3 regions of the Serratia sp. YWN4 genome follow, and region 1 is predicted to be linked to each of the others. Evidence: predicted binding sites of a transcription regulator. Region 1 holds the regulator's gene; each other region holds the start of a gene.
What was found. Region 1 encodes PurR, which represses purine synthesis genes. Its sites were predicted from a motif close to CANGCAAACGTTTGCNTG; they were not measured.
Positions count from the first base shown of each region.

Region 1 (6,996 bases):
ATCACGTTGGCGTTTATCTTGGTAACGGCAAGTTTATCCAGTCCCCGCGTACCGGCGAAGAAATCCGCGTCAGCCAGTTGGATAACGATTACTGGCAAAACCATTACATCGGCGCGCGCCGTGTCGTCACGCCAAAAACTATCCGTTGATTTATTGCGGCTGAGCCAGAGACTCAGCCGCCCTTTCCTGCCGATGCTTTAATCAATCAGCCGCTTAACCTGCTTTAAACCTTTTTTTCACCCGGAAAGTTGCTAAGATTATTGTCCATAAAAAAAACACAACAATTCTGTTTTCCACCTTCAACCAGCGGGTTGGAGGGTACCGGAATAATAGTGCTGTATATAAAAAGGAGAAAGCAATGTCGTTTGAATTACCTGCATTACCGTATGAAAAAAACGCTCTCGAGCCGCACATTTCTGCAGAAACCCTGGAATACCACTATGGTAAGCACCATAACACCTACGTGGTTAACCTGAACAATCTGGTGAAAGGCAGCGAGTTCGAAGGCAAAACCCTGGAAGAGATTGTTAAAACCTCTACCGGTGGCGTGTTCAACAACGCCGCACAGGTGTGGAACCACACCTTCTACTGGCACTGCCTGTCACCACAGGGCGGCAACGAACCAACGGGTGCAGTAGCTGCTGCGATCGCCAAATCCTTCGGTTCTTTTGCTGCTTTTAAAGAGCAGTTCACCGATGCCGCAGTGAAAAACTTCGGCGCGGGTTGGACCTGGCTGGTGAAAAAGGCGGATGGTACGCTGGCGATCGTTAGCACCTCAAATGCGGCAACCCCGCTGACCGGTGAAGACAAACCGCTGCTGACCGTTGACGTGTGGGAACATGCCTATTACATCGACTACCGCAATGCGCGTCCGAAATACCTGGAGAACTTCTGGGCATTGGTGAACTGGGCGTTTGTGGAAAAGAATCTGGCGTAATCGCTGGGCTCTGATAACAAGGCGCAGCATGCTGCGCCTTCAGATTGATGACAAAGTCCTGGCCGTGAGGCCAGGACTTTGATCTAGGCTGTGTCCCTCAATTACATATTCGTCGTAAAAACAGCCGAATACAGCCCAGTTGAACCATCGACAGGTAGTTCCTCGCCGTCTTTTCATAACGTGTCGCTATGCGGCGGTTTTCTTTCAGCAAACCAAAGCTTCTTTCTACAACATTGCGCCTACGATAAATCTCTTTATCAAATCGGGTTCGTCCATCTGTACTGGCCTTCTCATTCGACTTATGCGGAATAACGACCTTGATACCACTCCGCTTTAAGTCACTACGTAATGCCTTGTTTGAATAGGCTTTATCAGCGAGAACGGCCTTGCCTCGACGCTTCATAAAACCATTTTTTCTTAGAACGCCGATGCCATCTAATAACCGTAGCGCAAACTGACTTTCATGAGCTTGACCCGCACTCAGCACGATATTTAAAGGGAGCCCGTTTCCGTCTGTTGCCAGATGGATTTTGGTGCCATAACCGCCTCGTGAGCGACCCAGGCCATGATCACTGGCGATATCGGGATGTTTTTTTGGGCACCGGCAGCACAACGCATTGCACGAATATTGCTACCATCCAGAGAGATAGCCGACCAGTCGAGCAGCTTATGCTCATCAAGAATGGACAGTAACTTATTGAATATAGAGTTAATGATGCCTTTTTTTGCCCACCGGTTGAAACGGTTGTAGACGGTTTTCCATGACCCATAGCGTTCGGGTAAATCACGCCAGGGAGCCCCAGAGCACAGCACCCAAAACATGCCATTGATGACTTTACGGTGTTCACTATAGGGATGCCCAGGGCGCTGAGAGCGTTCTGGAGGTAATAATGGCAGGATGAGTGCCCATGCAGCATCAGGAAGATCGTAGCGAGCCATAGCGATAACTGTTTGAAAATTAGGTGATCAGTATACCATTTTTAATTGAGGGACACAGCCTAATAAGGTCAGTGCAAAAAATGGACTGACTGCCATGCTCAAAACACCCTCTCCCCAGCAATATCAGTTTGAAACCATCACCCTGGATGAGTTGGTCCCCGAAGACCATCTGGTTCGCCAAATCGATGCCGCCATCGATTTTGAATTTATCCGCGACGCCGTTGCTCATCTCTATTGTCCTGATAACGGCAGACCCGCTATTGACCCCGTTCGCCTGATTAAAATGATGCTGCTGGGTTATCTCTTCGGTATCCCCAGTGAGCGCCGTCTGGTCAAGGAAATACAGGTCAATGTCGCTTATCGCTGGTTCCTGCGTATGGCCCTCACCGAAAAAGTCCCTGACGCCTCGACCCTGAGCCAGAACCGCCTCCGCCGCTTCAACCACAGCGACGTCTTCCAGCAGATTTTTGACCACATCGTGGAACAGGCTCTCAGCCGCGGCATGGCCAACGGGCGTGTTCTTTACACCGACAGTACCCACCTGAAAGCTGACGCCAACCCTCGCAAGGCAGTGAATGAAGAACGTCCGGTGGGCGTCAGTGAATATCTGGAGCAGCTTGATGCTGCCGTGGAGGCCGACAGGAGGAAGCACGAAAAAAAGCCGCTGCCCGCCGTAAAAAAGACGCCAGAAAGCGTCGCCGTTAAGAACACCAAAGTCAGCACCACCGACCCGGAAAGCGGCTTTATGCACCGGGATAACAAACCGAAGGGCTTCTTCTATCTGGACCACCGCACGGTGGACGGGAAGCACGGCATCATCCTGGATACGCATGTGACACCGGGCAATGTCCATGATAGCCAGCCCTTTATCGGGCGACTTGAGCGGCAGGTAGAGCGCTTCGGTCTGGAGCCGGTGGCGGTGGGTGTGGACGCGGGTTACTTCACCGCCGCGGTGTGCCATCTGACACAGGAAATGGGTATCGCGCTGGTTCCCGGCTATCGGCGGCCGCACAAAGGTCAGAATGAGTTCCAGAAAAAGCACTTCAGGTATGATGAGGCACGGGAAGTGTATGTGTGCCCGGCAGGCGAATTGCTGATATATAGCACGACAGACCGTAACGGTTATCAGCATTACCGTTCAGACCCGGCAGTGTGCCAGCGCTGTGAGCAGAGGCAGCAATGTACGCAGAACAGCAAGGCACAGAAAACGATAACGCGGCATGTGTGGGAAGAGGCGAAAGAGGAAGCCAACAGGTTACGGCTGACGAAATGGGGCAAGAAAATCTACGCGCGGCGCAAAGAGACGGTGGAGAGAAGCTTCGCGGATGCGAAACAGCACCATGGCCATCGGTATGCGCGGTTCCGTGGACTGTCAAAAGTGCAGATGCAGTGCCTGCTGGCGGCCACAGCGCAGAATATGAAAAAGATGGCGCTGCTGGCGCTTCTTTATTGTCTTTACCGGTGGTGGAAAGCGTCTTGGGAAGGCCAGAAAGGTGCCTTGGGCGAACAGAAGTCGCCAATGACGGGGTTATGGAAAAATATCGCGATCGCGACCTGCGGTCGCTAAAAAAGAAGAACCCCACCTGAAGAAGTGGGGTTAGTCAGCAGTCTGAAGGCGCAGCATGCTGCGCCTTTATTATTTCTTGGTATGAATCAGTTCAATGCGGCGATAAAACCGAAAACAATAATCATTGCCAAAGCACAAACGGTGGTAATCAATGACATCTTCAAATCGGTATCCATAACGACTCCCTATCAGATTGGCTTCACTAAGCATAAAATCCACATGATTAATGCGTCAAATCATTTTCACACAGTTCGTGACTAAAATCTTGTTATCATTTCCCTCGTTATAATGCCGAATAGATCTTCCACTTTGCGTCGATATGGGACAGAATCCGCAGTTCACAACTGCGTACCGGCAAAATGCCCCTCCTGTTTAAGCGGCTTACGAACTCAGCACTAAAAACTCAGCTTCCGCTTATCTGGAGAGAGATCTACGCAGGCAAACGATTAACATCATACTCACATACCATAACCTGTGGGTTCAGGAGTCATTCTTTAGATGGCAACGATTAAAGATGTAGCCAAACGCGCTGGCGTTTCCACTACCACCGTTTCGCACGTCATCAATAAAACGCGTTTCGTCGCCGAAGAAACAAAAGAGGCCGTTCGGGCTGCGATCAAAGATCTGCACTACTCCCCGAGCGCCGTCGCACGCAGCCTCAAGGTTAACCACACCAAATCGATCGGCTTGCTCGCGACCTCGAGTGAAGCGCCCTACTTTGCTGAAGTAATCGAAGCGGTAGAGAACAGTTGCTACAGCAAAGGCTATACCCTGATCCTCTGTAACTCACACAATAATCTCGACAAGCAGCAGGCCTATCTGGCGATGCTGGCGCAAAAGCGTGTTGATGGCCTGCTGGTGATGTGCTCGGAATACCCAGATCAGTTACTGGGCATGCTGGAGGATTATCGCAATATCCCAATGGTGGTGATGGATTGGGGTGCTGCACGCGGTGATTTTACCGACACCATTATCGATAACGCCTTTGAGGGCGGTTATCTGGCTGGTCGTTATCTGCTGGAGCGTGGCCACCGTGATATCGGCGCTATTCCAGGGCAACTGTCACGCAACACCGGCGGCGGCCGCCATCAGGGGTTCCTGAAGGCGCTGCAAGAGGCCAATGTTGAGGTGCGTGAAGAGTGGATCGTCCAAGGGGATTTTGAACCCGATTCGGGTTACAAGGCCATGCACCAGATCCTGTCGCAGAAGCACCGTCCTACTGCGGTATTCTGCGGGGGCGATATTATGGCAATGGGGGCGATTTGTGCCGCCGACGAACTGGGGCTGCGCGTCCCGCAGGATATTTCGGTGATCGGTTACGATAACGTGCGTAACGCGCGCTATTTCACCCCGGCGCTAACCACCATCCACCAGCCGAAAGAGCGCCTGGGGGAAATGGCTTTCACCATGCTGCTGGATCGCATTATCAGCAAGCGTGAAGAGTCCCAAGTGATTGAAGTGCATCCAAAACTGATCGAGCGCCGTTCCGTGGCCGATGGCCCGTTCATCGATTATCGCCGCTAGTCTCTTCGCTCAGCCACTCCTGGTTGAGCGTTTCACTGTCCCCCAAATACTCCAGTAGCCAAGCCATCGCCGGTGATTGTGCGTTCTGCTGCCAGGTCAGGCAGCAGGCACTGGCGGGAAACGGCTCCTGCAATTGCAAGGCTACCAGTTCCCCGCTTTGCACTAACGGCAGCACGCGATGCGCTGGTACCATGCCAACACACAACCCGCTGCGCAAGCAGTCTACGGCGGAAACCCAATCGGGCACGGTAAGCCGCCGCTGATTATCCAATGACCAAGTCACTCGCTTGGGCAAGTTGCGCGAAGTATCTTCCAACAACAGAGAGGGATAAGGCCGCAGTTGATCGTTGCGCAGCAAACCGCTCAGGCTGGCCAACGGATGTGACGCGCTAACCACACATAGCCAGTTCATAAAGCCCATATCGCGAAAGGCAAAACCACCGCCCACCGGCACCGCGCGCGTGGCCCCGATAGCCATCTCAGCCCGGCCATCCACCAGCGCGTCCCACACGCCGTTAAACACTTCCGGTTGCACCATCAGTTCCACATCGGGGAAGTGGCGATAAAAATCCACTACCAGTTGGCGGCTGCGCTGCGGCTTAACAATAATATCCACTGCGATTTTTAGCTGCCCGCGCCAGCCATTAGCCACCTGCTGACATTGACGGCGTGTATCAAGCATTTTTTTGATAACAGTACGCGCTTCTTTTACAAACAGCGCCCCGGCAGGCGTCAATTCCACATCACGATGACGGCGTTCAAACAGCGGCACCGCCAACCATTGCTCCAATTGTCGCACGGTATAACTCACCGCAGACGGCACACGGTGCAACTCCTGTGCTGCCGCACTGAAACTGCCGGTGCGCGCTACCGCATCAACCACATCGAGTGAATATTCAGACCACATCTCTTTTTGCCTTCAATTTTTTTAATAGCACTTAGCAAATATTACCGTTTCACAAGCAGAGATCCAGCCGGATACACTGGCCGGCGCTAAAAAACCTGCAATAAGAAATATTAATGAGAAATACCATGCAAAATTTTGGATTTATGTTTTATCTCGCTGGCCTGAGTATGCTGGGTTATCTGGCCACCGATATGTATCTGCCCGCCTTTGGTGCCATGCAACAGGATTTGCAAATCTCCGCCAGTGCCATCAGCGCCAGCCTGAGTATCTTTCTGGCTGGTTTCGCCTTTGCCCAACTGGTGTGGGGGCCGCTTTCCGATAAGCTGGGCCGCAAGCCAGTTCTGTTGTTTGGCCTGGCGTTGTTTGCTTTCGGCTGCCTGGGGATGCTATGGGTGCAAAATGCCGTTCAATTGTGGTCATTGCGTTTCATCCAGGCAATTGGAGTCTGCTCTGCCGCCGTAACCTGGCAGGCCATCGTGGTGGATCGCTATCGCGATGGCAAAGTTAACCGTATTTTCGCCACTATCATGCCATTGGTTGCACTTTCCCCAGCATTGGCCCCGCTGATCGGTGCCTGGCTGCTGAATCACCTGGGTTGGCGAGCGATCTTTGCGGTGCTGCTGGGTATCGCTGCCTTGTTGTTCGTCCCAACCCTGCTGCTGAAAGAGACGGCCAGAATCGTACCTTCTGCCGATAAAAAGCCCGGCCTCAGTTTCCTGCAAATCCTGAAGTCTCGGGTTTTCAGCGGCAACGTGATGATCTTTGCTGCCTGCTCTGCCAGCTTCTTTGCCTGGCTGACCGGTTCGCCGTTTATTCTCGGCAATATGGGATACAGCCCGAATGACATTGGCCTGAGTTATGTTCCACAGACGTTGGCCTTTTTATTCGGCGGCTACGGTTGTCGTACTGCGTTAAACCGCATTTCTGGCAAAACCTTGCTGCCGTGGCTGCTGGTAGCTTATGGAGTCAGCATGGTGGCGCTATATCTGGTCGCCACCTTGAGTCAACCGACATTAACTCGTCTGCTGATCCCATTCTGCTTTATGGCTTTGGTTAACGGTGCCAGCTACCCGATTCTGGTGGCCAATGCGCTGATGCCGTTCCCTGATAACAGTGGTAAAG
Region 1 covers NZ_CM147696.1:2,600,272-2,607,267, reverse strand. The annotation lists gene ACX9GT_RS12435 (C40 family peptidase) at 1-149, shown strand, start outside; gene sodB (superoxide dismutase [Fe]) at 359-937, shown strand; one part of gene ACX9GT_RS12425 (IS5 family transposase) at 1,035-1,534, opposite strand; one part of gene ACX9GT_RS12425 (IS5 family transposase) at 1,534-1,876, opposite strand; gene ACX9GT_RS12420 (IS1182 family transposase) at 1,971-3,443, shown strand; gene cydH (cytochrome bd-I oxidase subunit CydH) at 3,530-3,619, opposite strand; gene purR (HTH-type transcriptional repressor PurR) at 3,942-4,967, shown strand; gene punR (DNA-binding transcriptional activator PunR) at 4,948-5,874, opposite strand; gene punC (purine nucleoside transporter PunC) at 5,988-6,996, shown strand, end outside.

Region 2 (6,996 bases), 710 kb from region 1:
TCCGATGCGATCTATCTGCACGATACGCCTAACCACGGTTTGTTCCAGAAAGATATCCGTGCGTTAAGTTCGGGCTGCGTGCGTGTGAACAAGGCTTCTGATCTGGCCAAGATGCTGCTGCAGGATGCTGGCTGGAATAACGCTCGAGTCTCCTCCACGCTGAAAGCGGGCAATACCACTTATGTGAATATTCGCCAGCACATCCCGGTGCAACTTTATTATCTGACGGCTTGGGTTGCTGATGACGGCAAACCACAGTTCCGTACAGATATTTACAATTATGATGCTACGGTGAGATCGGGTGCACAAATTTTGGCTCAGGCTGAAAAATTGATGCAATAAATGCAGTAATTCTAGGTAAATAACGGTCTGAATGTCTGGTTACCCACAAGCACTCTTTTTGTGAGTGCTTGTAAACCTAAGCCTATAGCGGGTTGACTCCGCATACGCTGGCGGTTATGGTTCGGGCTGTGCGCAGTTTTGTGCATTTATTTTGACATTCTTGCCGAGTTTAAAAGAGTCATGGACAAAATTGATCATCATCGCCGTAAATGGCTAACGCTAGGTAGCGCAGCCATGGGTATCGCACTGCTCCCTGGGCAGGCGTTTGCCAGTCTTTCTACCGCTCGCCCACGTATTCTGGTACTCAATAATCTGAATACCGGCGAATCCATTAAGGCCGAGTTTTTCAACGGTAAAGGTTACAACCGGGAAGAGTTAGTGCGGTTGAACCATATTTTCCGTGATTATCGTGCCAATAAGATCAAGACGATCGATCCTCATCTGTTTGATCATCTCTATCGCCTGCAAGGCTTGCTGGGAACGACCAAGCCGATTCAGTTGATTTCGGGTTACCGCTCTTCATCAACCAATAATGAAATGCGTGAGCACAGCCGTGGTGTGGCTAAACAGAGTTATCACACCAAAGGGCAGGCAATGGATTTCCATATTGAAGGTATCCAACTGAGTAACATCCGCAAAGCGGCGTTAAAAATGCGCGCTGGTGGTGTAGGCTATTATCCACGTAGCAACTTTGTGCACATTGATACCGGCCCGGTGCGGACCTGGTAATCACTGTGCACCATGGTGAATAGCGCCAGCCTGTCGGGTATGGCGCTTTTTTCGTTGGAGCTTTATGAAATACCATATTATTCCCGTAACGGCGTTCAGCCAAAACTGTACCCTGATCTGGTGTGACAACACGCAGCAGGCCGCTTTGGTTGATCCTGGTGGTGAGCCAGAAAAATTGAAAGCGGAAGTGGCGAGAAAAGGCGTGAAGATTAGCCAGATTCTGCTTACGCATGGTCATCTCGATCACGTTGGTGCGGCGGCTGAATTGGCTGAGTATTATCAGGTGCCGATCTTGGGGCCAAATAAAGAAGATGCCTTCTGGCTCGAAGGTTTACCTGCTCAGAGCCGCATGTTCGGCTTGGCAGAATGTGCAGCCTTTACGCCAACAAAATGGTTGGAAGAAGGGGATACTGTGCAGGTGGGGGAGGTATCGCTGGGTGTTCTGCATTGCCCTGGCCATACACCGGGCCATGTCGCTTTTATCAACGATAAGGCACGTCTGGCGCTGGTGGGCGACGTATTGTTCAGCGGTGGCGTAGGGCGAAGCGATTTCCCGCGTGGTGACCATCAGACGCTGATTAACTCGATCCGTACCAAGTTATTACCGCAAGGCGATGATATCGCGTTTATTCCCGGGCATGGGCCGATGTCCACCTTTGGGCAAGAGCGCCAAACCAATCCTTTCCTGCGTGAAGAGCCAGCCATCTGGTAAGGGAAATTTTCCCAACAGAAATAATAGCAAAGGGGCGCAGAGCGCCCCTTTTCAATGCCGAATTTTCAGCTTATAGCACGGCGACGATGGCTTCGCACAGCGGTGCCATATTGTCTGGCGTCATACCCGCCACGTTAACGCGGCCAGAGTTAACGGCATAAACACCGAACTCATCACGCAAGCGCAGAACCTGCTCTTTGGTCAACCCGCTGAAAGAGAACATGCCATTTTGGTTGATGATAAAGCTGAAGTCCTGCTTCGCGCCTTTCTCTTGCAGGGTATTCACGAACAGCTGACGCATACGGTGAATGCGCTGGCGCATGTCGGTCAGTTCCTGTTCCCAAGTGGCACGCAATGCTTCATTACCCAGAATAGTGGCCACCACGGCTGCACCGTGTGACGGTGGGTTGGAGTAGTTAGCGCGGATCGCGGCTTTAACCTGACTGAATGCACGATCGGCAGTCTCAGCGTCGGCAGCGACCACGGTGCAGGCACCAACCCGCTCGTTGTAAAGACCGAAGTTCTTCGAGTAAGAACTGGCAACAATCAGTTCCTGATGCTTGGCCGCAAAAATACGCAGCCCTTGAGCGTCTTCTTCCAGACCTCTGGCAAAACCTTGGTAGGCGAAGTCGAACAGCGGCAACCAACCCTTGGCGACGGAAAGTTCTGCCAGTTGTGCCCACTGTGCCTCGGTTGGATCAATGCCGGTTGGGTTATGGCAGCAACCGTGGAACAGCACCACATCGCCAGCTTCCGCACGTTTCAGGCTATTGAGCAGGCCATCAAAGTCCAGCGCATGGTTGGCGGCGTCATAATAGTCATATTCCAGCACTTCCAGGCCAACAGCGCCGAACACATTTTTATGGTTAGGCCAGGTTGGGTTGCTGATCCAGATACGTTTGGCGTTGGTTTGGTTGGCAATAAAATCTGCTGCGACACGCAGGGCACCGGTACCACCGGGTGTTTGCGCGGTGCGCGCACGCTTGCTGCCAATGATTGGGCTTTGTTTGCTGAACAGTAACTCTTGTGTACAGCTAGCAAACGCAGGGATACCTTCAATACCAAGGTAGTTTTTGGTGGTTTCATTTTCCAGCAGGTATTGTTCAGCTTTCTTCACGCTGGCCAGTACCGGTGTTTTACCGGTTTCGTCTTTATAGACGCCAATCCCTAAGTTGATTTTGTTCGGACGGGCGTCCGCGCGGAAAATATCGGTCAGACCCAAAATCGGGTCGGCAGGTGCAGCGGTGATTTTTTCAAACATGTCAGATTGCTTCCATGGCCTAGAGTTAAGCAGACAGAAGCATCAGGGTAGCGCCAGTTATCGGCTTTGCCAACCGTTTGCGAGAAAAACACATCGATCTTGTGATGGCGGCAGATTCAGCACAAAAAATGACGGAGAAGGGAGCATTAACAGGATAAAAAGCGGCAGGACAACGTAAACAAAAACAGGGCCGAAGCCCTGTTTTTAACTCATCTGGCAAGAGACTGCCATTAAGCGCAACAACTTAGAACTGGTAAACCAGACCGGTAGCTACGATGTTGTCAGTAGCAATACCAACAGCGTTGTAGAACCCAGAGTCGTTGTCGTTCAGCAGGTTGATTTTGTAATCAACATAGGTAGACATGTTTTTGTTGAAGTAGTAAGTAGCACCGATATCAACATATTTGACCAAGTCTTGGTTGTTATACCTGATACCATTAAACTCTTGAACCAGGTCTAAACCTCTGGATTGCAGGTATGCGATAGAAGGACGCAGGCCGAAGTCGAACTGGTATTGGGCAACCACTTCATAGTTACGAGCTTTGTTAGCAATAGCCTTATCGAACTTGCTACCGAATGGAGTCATGTTATGTGTTTCTGAATACATGGTCGCAAAGTAGACGTTGTTCGCGTCATACTTGGCACCCAGTGCCCATATTTCAGCAACATTACCGCGAGCAGAGGATTGAGTTTTTTGAGTAAGAGTACGGTTGGAAGAAGTGTATGCAGCACCGAGGCTGATACCGGTATCCATGATTGCATAAGTGGTAGAAACGCCTACACCGTCGCCGTTAGCTCTTTTAGGTTCGCCTTCGCGATCATTTTTACCCTGATACTGCAACGCGAAGTCCCAACCATCAACCGTACCGAAGAAGTTCTTGTTACGATAGGTCGCTACACCTGTAGCACGTGCGTTCATGAAGTTATCAGTGAAGGTGTAGGTATCGCCACCTTGCTCAGGCAGCATATCGGTCCAACCACCAATGTCATACGCTACGCCGTAGTTACGGCCGTAGTCGAATGAACCGTAATCAGCGAATTTCAGACCAGCAAAGCCCAGACGGGTTTTGTTGCCATCTTGGGCATCTTTACCTTCGCTGTTGCTAGCTGAGAAGTTGTATTCCCACTGGCCATAACCGGTCAGTTCGCTATTGATCTGGGTTTCACCTTTGAAGCCAAGACGCGCGTAAGATTTGTCACCGTCATCACCTTCATTACTAGAGAAATAGTGCAGGCCAACAGCTTTACCATACAAATCCAGCTTGTTGCCGTCTTTGTTGTAGATTTCTGCTGCGTTTGCTGCACCAGCTGCTAACAGAGCTGGGATTACTACTGCAAGAATGTTGCGTTTCATCATTATTACCCTCATTAGTGTTATTCGGACACCTTGCCACTGCCGTCAATAATTCTTTTGGAACTATTGTTGATAGTTTGGTGTCGTCCTGTGTCTGAACGCAGTGTTCCATTCACGGGCGGGTTAATCTAGAACGAAAATGCTACTAATGTCGCAATCAGGTTTCAAAAAGAAAGTATTTGTTACAAAATGTAAATTAAAGGGAACTTTGTGACTTGGATCAAGAATAAAAAACACGAAAGGCCAGCAATGCCGGCCTTAAAAGTGTACAGAAATAGATTAAAAAACGTCTGATCGGATTAACTAGAAACTTGCGTTACGTGGTGTACGAGGGAATGGGATCACATCACGTACGTTTTGTACGCCAGTCACATAAGCGATTAAACGCTCAAAACCCAAACCAAAACCGGAGTGCGGCACGGTACCGTAGCGACGCAGATCGCGATACCACCAGTAATCTTCTTTATTCAGCCCCATTTCCTCCAGGCGCTGATCCAGCACATCAAGGCGTTCTTCACGTTGTGAACCACCAATGATTTCGCCGATGCCCGGTGCCAAGACGTCCATCGCGGCCACGGTTTTGCCATCTTCGTTCATACGCATATAGAAGGCTTTGATATCTTTCGGGTAGTTCTTCACTACTACTGGTGCCTTAAAGTGCTTCTCGGCCAGATAGCGTTCGTGCTCAGAAGAAAGGTCGATCCCCCAGGAAACCGGGTTCTCGAAGGTTTGGCCGGAAGCGATCAGAATTTCAACCGCTTCGGTGTAATCTACCTGGGCAAAGTCTGAAGAAACAAAACGCTTCAGGCGCTCAACCGCATCTTTATCTACGCGTTCGGCAAAGAACTGCATATCGTCAGCACGTTCATTGAGTACGGCTTGGAAGACATACTTCAGCATACTCTCGGCCAAGCCCGCAACGTCATCCAGGGTGGCGAAAGCCACTTCAGGTTCGATCATCCAGAATTCAGCCAGGTGGCGGCTGGTATTGGAGTTTTCTGCGCGGAAGGTTGGGCCAAAGGTGTACACTTTTGATAGCGCACAGGCGTAGGTTTCGCCGTTCAACTGGCCAGATACGGTCAGGAACGCTTCTTTGCCGAAGAAATCCTGGCTGAAGTCGATTTCGCCTTTGTCGGTGCGCGGCAGGTTTTCCATATCCAGCGTGGAAACGCGGAACATTTCACCGGCACCTTCGGTATCAGAAGCGGTAATCAGTGGGGTAGACACCCAGAAATAGCCATTTTCATGGAAGAAACGGTGAATAGCCTGCGCCAGAGTGTGGCGTACGCGGGCAACGGCACCGATCAGGTTGGTACGCGGGCGCAGGTGGGCCACTTCTCGCAGGTATTCAATGCTGTGGCGCTTGGCCGCCATCGGATAGGTATCTGGATCGTCAACCCAGCCAACCACCTTAATCGCCGTTGCTTGCAGTTCGAAGCTCTGGCCTTCACCCGGGGAGGCAACCACGTTCCCGGTGATCTCAACAGAGCAACCGGTAGTCAGATGCAGAACTTCATCCTGATAATTCGGCAGAGAATTATTAACGACGGCCTGTAACGGATCAAAGCAGGAGCCGTCATAAACGGCGAGGAAGGAGATACCAGCTTTAGAATCTCTCCGGGTACGTACCCAACCGCGTACGGTGACTTCACTGTCAACCGCAGCACGACCTTGCAGTACGTCGACTACAGGCACTACGCTCATAGATTTCTCTCTTTATAAGTTTTGGTTCAGAAATAGCGAACAACCCAAGAATTTGGGGATGATGCTATGTTACTTGCCGCGTTGCAGAGCACAAGTAGAAATCACCAGAATGTCGCAACATTTCTTGCGGGCAGCTAAAAAAGGAGGGCAGGATATTGCAGGTATATAAAGGAAAGAAAGATAAGCCGGCATCAATGATTCAGCCGGCTCGTGTTTCAACTGGCTTTTTTCACCAGTGGCAGGTCGAAAGCTTTGCGCAAGGCTTTTACAAACGCTTGATCCTGGCAGATGGTTTTGCCTGGGCTATCGGAAAGTTTCGCCACCGGCCTGCCGTTGCACTCAACCAGCTTGATCACAATATTTAGCGGTTTGACACCGGGAATATCGCAGGTCAGGCGTGTGCCGATGCCGAACACCAGATTGATACGCCGATCGAAGTGGCGATAGAGCGCCAAGGCTTTATCCAGATCCAGATTGTCTGAAAACACCAACGTCTTGCTCAGCGGATTTATGCCCAACGCCTGATAATGAGCGATGGCTTTCTCCCCCCATTCGAAGGGATCGCCAGAGTCATGGCGCAATCCTTGGTAAGGCTGGGCAAACTGCGGATCGAAATCGCGCAGGAAGGCATCCATGGTGATGCAGTCGGTGAGCGCAACGCCTAGCTGATCGGGATATTCATCCAACCAAGCCTGTAACGCTGCGCGCTGGCTATTGGCAAGCTCCGGGCTGATCTGCTGGTGAGCCTGGAACCATTCATGGGCCTGTGTGCCGACCGGCGCTAAAGCTAACTGATGAGCCAGATCGTAGTTACTGGTGCCGACCAGATAAGGGAATTCACTTTTCAGCGTGCTGACGATGGCGTGCTGCACATCAAGGGAAAAGCGGCGGCGG
Region 2 covers NZ_CM147696.1:3,308,853-3,315,848, reverse strand. The annotation lists gene ldtD (L,D-transpeptidase) at 1-342, shown strand, start outside; gene mepK (peptidoglycan L,D-endopeptidase MepK) at 523-1,071, shown strand; gene ACX9GT_RS15680 (MBL fold metallo-hydrolase) at 1,136-1,783, shown strand; gene ACX9GT_RS15675 (amino acid aminotransferase) at 1,854-3,044, opposite strand; gene ompC (porin OmpC) at 3,289-4,398, opposite strand; gene asnS (asparagine--tRNA ligase) at 4,702-6,102, opposite strand; gene pncB (nicotinate phosphoribosyltransferase) at 6,318-6,996, opposite strand, start outside.
Region 2: a site for PurR is predicted at 3,111-3,128, ahead of ACX9GT_RS15675 (amino acid aminotransferase). Genes of this name have one in related genera too.

Region 3 (6,996 bases), 960 kb from region 1:
TCAGCGCAGACTGTGCAGCAAGCTTAGTCGATTAGCAAGCTAAGGGAGATAAAGCGATGCACCGCGACGGACGCCACGGTGCACCTTTTTGGCGAGAAACTATGTTGGTAGTACCAAAATGCAACCTAGCCTTCGTTATGCATTTCCAGATTTTCCGCTTCCGCCTGCCCGCGCAATGCTTTGGCATCATCATTACGCAGCGTTTCCAGATATTCTAGATAGCTCTGGTCAACGTCTTTGGTCACGTAAATACCGTTGAACACCGAGCATTCAAACTGGGTAATATCCGGGTTCTCTTCACGCACGGCTTCGATCAGATCGTCCAGATCCTGGAAGATCAGGCCATCGGCACCAATGAGTTGACGGATTTCGTCCACTTCACGCCCATGGGCGATCAGCTCGGTGGCACTCGGCATGTCGATACCATAAACGTTCGGGAAACGGATTTCCGGCGCGGCAGAAGCCAGATAAACACGTTTTGCCCCGGCATCGCGCGCCATTTCCACAATCTGCTCAGAGGTGGTGCCACGAACGATGGAGTCATCCACCAACAGCACATTCTTGTCACGGAACTCGGCACGGTTGGCATTCAGCTTACGGCGTACTGATTTGCGGCGAGCCTGCTGGCCCGGCATGATAAAAGTGCGGCCAACGTAGCGGTTCTTCACAAAGCCCTGGCGATAGGGTTTATCCAGAATGCGCGCGATTTGCAGCGCGATATCGCAAGAGGTTTCCGGGATCGGGATCACCACGTCGATATCCAGATCTTCCCATTCGCGGGCAATCTTTTCGCCCAGCTTCTGCCCCATGCGCACGCGGGCGCTGTAGACAGAAATTTTGTCCATAAAGGAGTCAGGACGGGCAAAATAGACGTATTCGAACAGGCACGGATTGTTCTTTGGATTCTCGGCGCACTGACGAGTAAACAACTGGCCTTTTTCGGTGATGTACACCGCTTCACCCGGCGCAACGTCACGCAGGAATTCAAAGCCCAGCGTATCCAGCGCGACGCTCTCGGATGCCACCATGTATTCACAGCGGCCATCCTCCAGTTCACGCTTGCCGATCACCAACGGACGGATACCGTTCGGATCGCGAAACGCAACCAGGCCGTGGCCGATAATCATCGCCACGCAGGCGTAAGCACCGCGCAGTTGCTGATGCATCGCCGCCACCGCGGTGAAAATGTTATCTGACTCCAGCGGATAATGTTGGAAACGGTCAAGCTCGGTAGCCAGCACGTTCAGCAGGATCTCGGAATCGGAGGTCGTATTGACATGACGGCGGCCACTTTCAAACAGCTTTTGGCGCAGTTCATGGGCGTTGGTCAGGTTACCGTTGTGTGCCAGCGTAAGGCCAAACGGCGAGTTGACATAAAAAGGTTGCGCCTCTGAAGCACTGGAGCTGCCTGCCGTCGGGTAACGCACGTGGCCGATCCCCATATTGCCCTGCAAACGCTGCATGTGGCGTGCTTCAAACACATCCTTCACCAGGCCGTTTGCCTTACGCAGACGGAACCCGTTATGGTCATCAATAGTGACGATGCCTGCGGCATCCTGCCCACGGTGCTGAAGCACCATCAACGCATCATAAATCGACTGGTTTACCGGCATGAAACCGGCGATACCGACAATACCGCACATGTTGTCTTTTCCTCTAAGCCGCTACCGCCCCGGTAATTGGGTTGGTAAGAAACTCGACGTGCTCTGCAGATAGTCAAAAAACCACCTGATGATATAGCTGAACTGGGGGATAAGCTGTGACTGTTTCCAGTCCGCACTTTGCGACAGGGTGGTAAAGGTATCCAGGAAAAACAGTATCGCCGCCACAATCAGCACGCCGCGCAGTGCGCCGAAGCACACGCCCAACACCCGATCGGTGCCCGATAATCCGGTTTTTTCTACCAGTGAACCAATCACATAGTTAACGATAGCGCCTACGATCAGCGTCGCGATAAACAAAATGGCAATCGCGATGCCGTTCCGTACCAGTTCATCTTCAAAACGAGTGAAATAGGCTGCAAGGTAAGGGTAGAAATGGCTGGCAACAAAGAACGCACATCCCCATGTCACCAGTGACAAGGCTTCACGCACAAACCCTCGGATCAGGCTCACCAAAGCCGAAAATCCAATCAACGCTAAAATGACGTAATCAATCCAGACCATGACCATTCCAATAATGAATCGCCCCTTGCATCCCCTCTATCCTTCAGGCTGCATCAGCGTTAACTGCCCTGATACCGCTCGAATGTTATCGGGTATGACCAATTCGCGGCGAATTCTAACAGAAAAAGAAAACGTTTGCGTAGGGGATTTCCCACCACGTAACAAATAAAAACGGCGATAAAAAATTTCTTAATCGCCGCATAGAGATATGTTTCTCAATCAGATAGCGGGTACATTCTGCATACCTGTTGAAATCCATAAATTCTTAATCATCACTGGATTTTCTAGCGGGTTTCACTCCACCTCTACGGCCAAGTCCAAAGCCAACACGGTAGAGATCAGGCATGTTAACCCGACCATCTTTCATCGTTTCGAAAATCCCAAGCCCTTGTAAATCTGAACGAACACCAGGATAACCATCATCATAGTGTTCAGGTGGCAACCGGTCCTGGAACAGTTGGTCTTTGTCAGCACTTAAACTATTCTTCCAGCGATCTGAAACTGTTTCAAAAGAACACGGCACCGTCAGCCCAGACAACGGTTTCATATAGGCCCTAACCCAGGGATAATCTTCTGCAACTTCGTCCACTCTATTTTCTGAAGCCTTGAGCACACCTTGCTTAATACTTTCAAAATGTAGAGGATACTCAGGTTCAGGATGCCGTTCTAAAGAATGTTCAGCGGCTTCTCGTAGGGCTAACAAAAAAGATCTTGGTGATGTCCTTCCCCTACCATCCGCCAAATGTCCAACCGCCCAGGTATACGGCACACCCCGTCGGCGATCTCGCCCCATCCACGGCCCCGCAATCTTCATAAACAGCGATCTTTGCAATGTCTCGTCACGCTTTACCCGCTCATCAAGCAGCCATACGTCATTTTCAGCCGGTATTGCAACTTGGCCAACCACTTCGTGATACAAATGTCGTAAAACCACGCCATGATGATTTGGCGCATTACAAAAATGCTGCCATAACAATCCATGTAAATCATTACTGGCCCAGGTTAGCTCAACATGCGTTGCCAGAATTTTTGAGGCATCAGGGAAATCTGTTACCTTTCGCCCATGAAATTGGTCTTCGCGCAGAAAAACCTTGGTATGCAGCCGTGGGTAGCGTTTTAGCGACAAGACCAGACGTAATAAATCCCGCACAATCCCATCCATTTTTTGCCAATCTTGGCTGGTACGATCCAAAGCATCGAAAACGACTAAGATTGAACTGCCACTTTGCTGATAATGTTGACTTGATTTCTCTAATAAACGGCTGAACAGCTCAGGGTTATCTTGCACCCACAAAGTTGTCTCTTCCCATGAAGTTACTGGGATTACATCACCAATCTCACTGGCTAAACAGCGTCCTAATACTGCTGACCAGATATCATAAGGCAAAAAACCTCGCTCAAGTAATGCAGGGAAAACGCGGTCATCAGGGTAGTTATCCAACGCTGGACGCTCAGAAAAACCAGTACGAACCACGACAGCCGACAAGTCAGGCACGGCCTTACCTAACAGGCTCCGTATCGAAGGATCCGTCAGGGCAGCACTCCAAAAAGTTTTACCAACCCCACGACCACCGACGACCAGATTACATTCCAAGCGCAATGCTTTTACATGTGACGGAGGGACGTAAACATGTTTACTATTCGGTTTCTGACCATAATTTGACGTTCTTTCCGGTAATGCACTTTTAATCGCTTCACCAATCTCACGATTACTCATATTCGCCCTCACTACCCTCAGTCATCAGAAAATCGATCACTGGCCCAAAGATCCTCATTACCTCTTCACGATCGATTTCATTTAAACGACCATGTAAAGTCTTTAGTCCAGAGAAGCTGCGATGCCAACGAATCGCAAGAGGATGATGAGGTGCTGATTCATCTACTGCATCAAAGCTCCATCCACTATTATCACCAGCAGGGAGTTCATCATAAATCTCATCGGCAAACAGATCCCAAGCCTCTTCGCGTAAATCTCTGAAATACTCTTCAGTATTGAGTTCTGGAAGCATTGCACCAACCAGTTGCAAACGCTCCCTAATATCTCGGATGACACCGGTAGTACGCCAATGCTTGAATAAAATACGGTAACCTGACCACGTCTGATCGCCGCTAATTGCAAACAGTAAAATATTAGCCGCACCCAATTCCGTCAAACATGCTGAAGCAACCTCATCAATACCAGCACGAGAATCAATCAACACAGCATCTGGACACCAGCGATTTTCTAGCTTGCCTAACAAGTTAGCGAGTCGTTCAGACCATGTGATGATTGAACCATCTACACCTCTGGTAGACATCCAGACTCGTCCAAGTTTAGCTATATACTCGCCAGGATCACCGCCATGGGCAGGAACAACGAGAATCTCTCCATTATGAGAAAGAGGACTAGAAGCAACCATATCATCAAATATGGCATCACTATTGCCAGTGAGATCCTCAACCAACCAATCGCAAATACCAAACTTGGGGCGCCTGTCAGTTGGCAATAATGATGATGATAATCCTGGAGACTCCAAATCTAAATCTAGTATCATCACTTTCTTACCAGACTCAGCAAGAGACCAAGCAGTTGCAGCAAGGGCAGACGAACGCCCCACCCCACCTTTTATCGAAAAAAACACGGTTCTTTCAGCATGTAAACTTACAGGGGCAATATGTGACCAATTCGTTGAAGTCACTAAACGATCGACAACATATATAGAACGCAGTGCACTATCTAATTCGAAAGGTTGTCCGCTTTTACATTCTTTTTGTATATCGGTTTCAAATAGTAAAGCTTGGCTAACAGGATAAGCATGTTTTGAACCCAACTCTTGAAAGATATCTCCAGCTAAGCTGTCCAACGCTTTTCGACCATCTCCCTCTTCATAATCTCCAGAGACGATAAGGCGCACCTTGGCATTAAGATCACGGTTAATAAGAATGGGTTTATAAGGTTCGAGCGCATCAGCATGACGCATGAAAATCGTTCGTAACCCCGGAAGGACCTGATCGAATGTCATACAATTAATCCCTCTCTGCGAGCCCTGCTTATCAGATTTCGAATTTCAAGTGTTCCCTGTTGATGAGGGACCACATGTTGTTCTGAGAAGTTACTTCGCCCAGCATAACGATCACTCGCTTTCCAATTTGAAAACGGATCTCCAGCAACCAACAGATAACTCGCAGCATTTGCACCTGCGCGATAAGTTTCATAACGAATTCTTAAATTATCGATGTGCTTTTGGTCAGATTTGCTCGCAGGCATACCCTCTTTATTCACGTCCTGCTGCATACCAAAAGCTACCATCAGTCCCTTTAAACCACATTCCGCCGAAAAACCATACAGATGATCGGCATTTGCCCAACATTGCTCCCGAAATAATATTTCTGCATCATTCCAATGCCTTTCATGAGCATCGAGAAAGTCGGCCTGCATCATCACTCTCCTTGGCAACAATAACATTCATCAACGTGCGCTATAAGCTTTCACTTGCCCGCTCAGGCCACTGATGCCATTCAGTGCAGGCAGCGACGCTTGCAGCTTCTGCTTCGACGCATCCGGGCCGACGAAGATCCGGGTAATCTCCCCCTGTACCGGCGTTGAAGGCACAGTATAGGCTCGGTAGCCAGACAAACGCAGCGATGCGACGATCTCGTTAACCTTGGCGGCATTTTTCAGCGCCCCCAGTTGCACCACATAAGCCTGCCCTACCGGCGCTTTTTCCTCAGCCGCTGGTTTTGGTTCTGGCTTAGGCTCCGGCTTCACTTCCGGCTTAGGTTCAACCTTCGGCGGTGTTACCGGTTTTGGCTTCACTTCCAGCGGTTTGGTTTCTACCGGTTTGGGCTGCTGTATCGGTTTGGTTTCGATCGGCGGTGGTGTCACCAACACAGGCTGCTGCTGTTCCTGCTGCTGCGCCCGTTGATTCGCCGCCTGCTGTGCTGCTGCTTCGGTCGCGGCCTGCTGCTCAACCAACGCCCCCGCACCTTCCGGTGGCTGGGCTGGCAACGGCTGATTCACCAGCGGTATCACGTCGGTTTCGTGCGCATCACCCGGTTTCGGCACCAGAGGAATGGCCGCAAACTCATCCTCATAATGCCTCTTTTTTCCGTCCAGTAACCCCGGCAGGATAATGACCCCCAGGGCAACCAGAATCACGGTGCCAACCAGTCGGTTCTGAAATTTACTTGCCACTCACACTCCCCGCCTCTCGTCTAGCGCCGCCATCACATGGGCAACGGTGTGGAACGATCCACAGACGATCACAATGTCTTGAATATCTGCATCCTGCATCGCCTGACGCCAAGCCGTTTGAACATCGGCAAACTGCTGTGGTTCCGTTAAATACTGCGCCAACAGCTCAACGCTGGCACCACGTGGGCCTTCCAGCGGTGCGCAGTACCAAGCATCCACCTGCTCGCTCAGGCAAGCCAGCGTACCGGCGATGTCTTTATCTGACAGCATGCCCACCACGGCCCGCACCTTGCCGCCATTACGCGGCAACTTCGCCAGTTGCCCGGCCAGATAACCTGCCGCATGCGGGTTATGCGCAACGTCCAGGATCAGCAGCGGATCCCGCTGCACAATCTGGAAGCGCCCTGGCAACGCCGCCTGCTGCAACCCGGCAAAAATCGCTTTCTCATCAATCTCAAGCGCAGCATAGTGCAGCGCTGCCAGCGCGGTGGCCGCATTCGCCAGCGGCACGTTCGGCATAGGCAGATTAGTCAGCCTGGTACCGCACCCTTCCCACTGCCAACGTTCACCCTGCTCGCTGAAGCTCCAGGCATCGCCACGGCGATACAATGAGGCGCCCAAATTTTCGGCCACCTGCTGAATGCTGTGTGGCATATC
Region 3 covers NZ_CM147696.1:3,559,192-3,566,187, forward strand. The annotation lists gene purF (amidophosphoribosyltransferase) at 126-1,643, opposite strand; gene cvpA (colicin V production protein) at 1,665-2,165, opposite strand; gene ACX9GT_RS16755 (hypothetical protein) at 2,431-3,882, opposite strand; gene ACX9GT_RS16760 (KGGVGR-motif variant AAA ATPase) at 3,875-5,167, opposite strand; gene ACX9GT_RS16765 (SAM-dependent methyltransferase) at 5,164-5,586, opposite strand; gene dedD (cell division protein DedD) at 5,614-6,339, opposite strand; gene folC (bifunctional tetrahydrofolate synthase/dihydrofolate synthase) at 6,340-6,996, opposite strand, start outside.
Region 3: a site for PurR is predicted at 2,290-2,307, ahead of cvpA (colicin V production protein). Genes of this name have one in related genera too.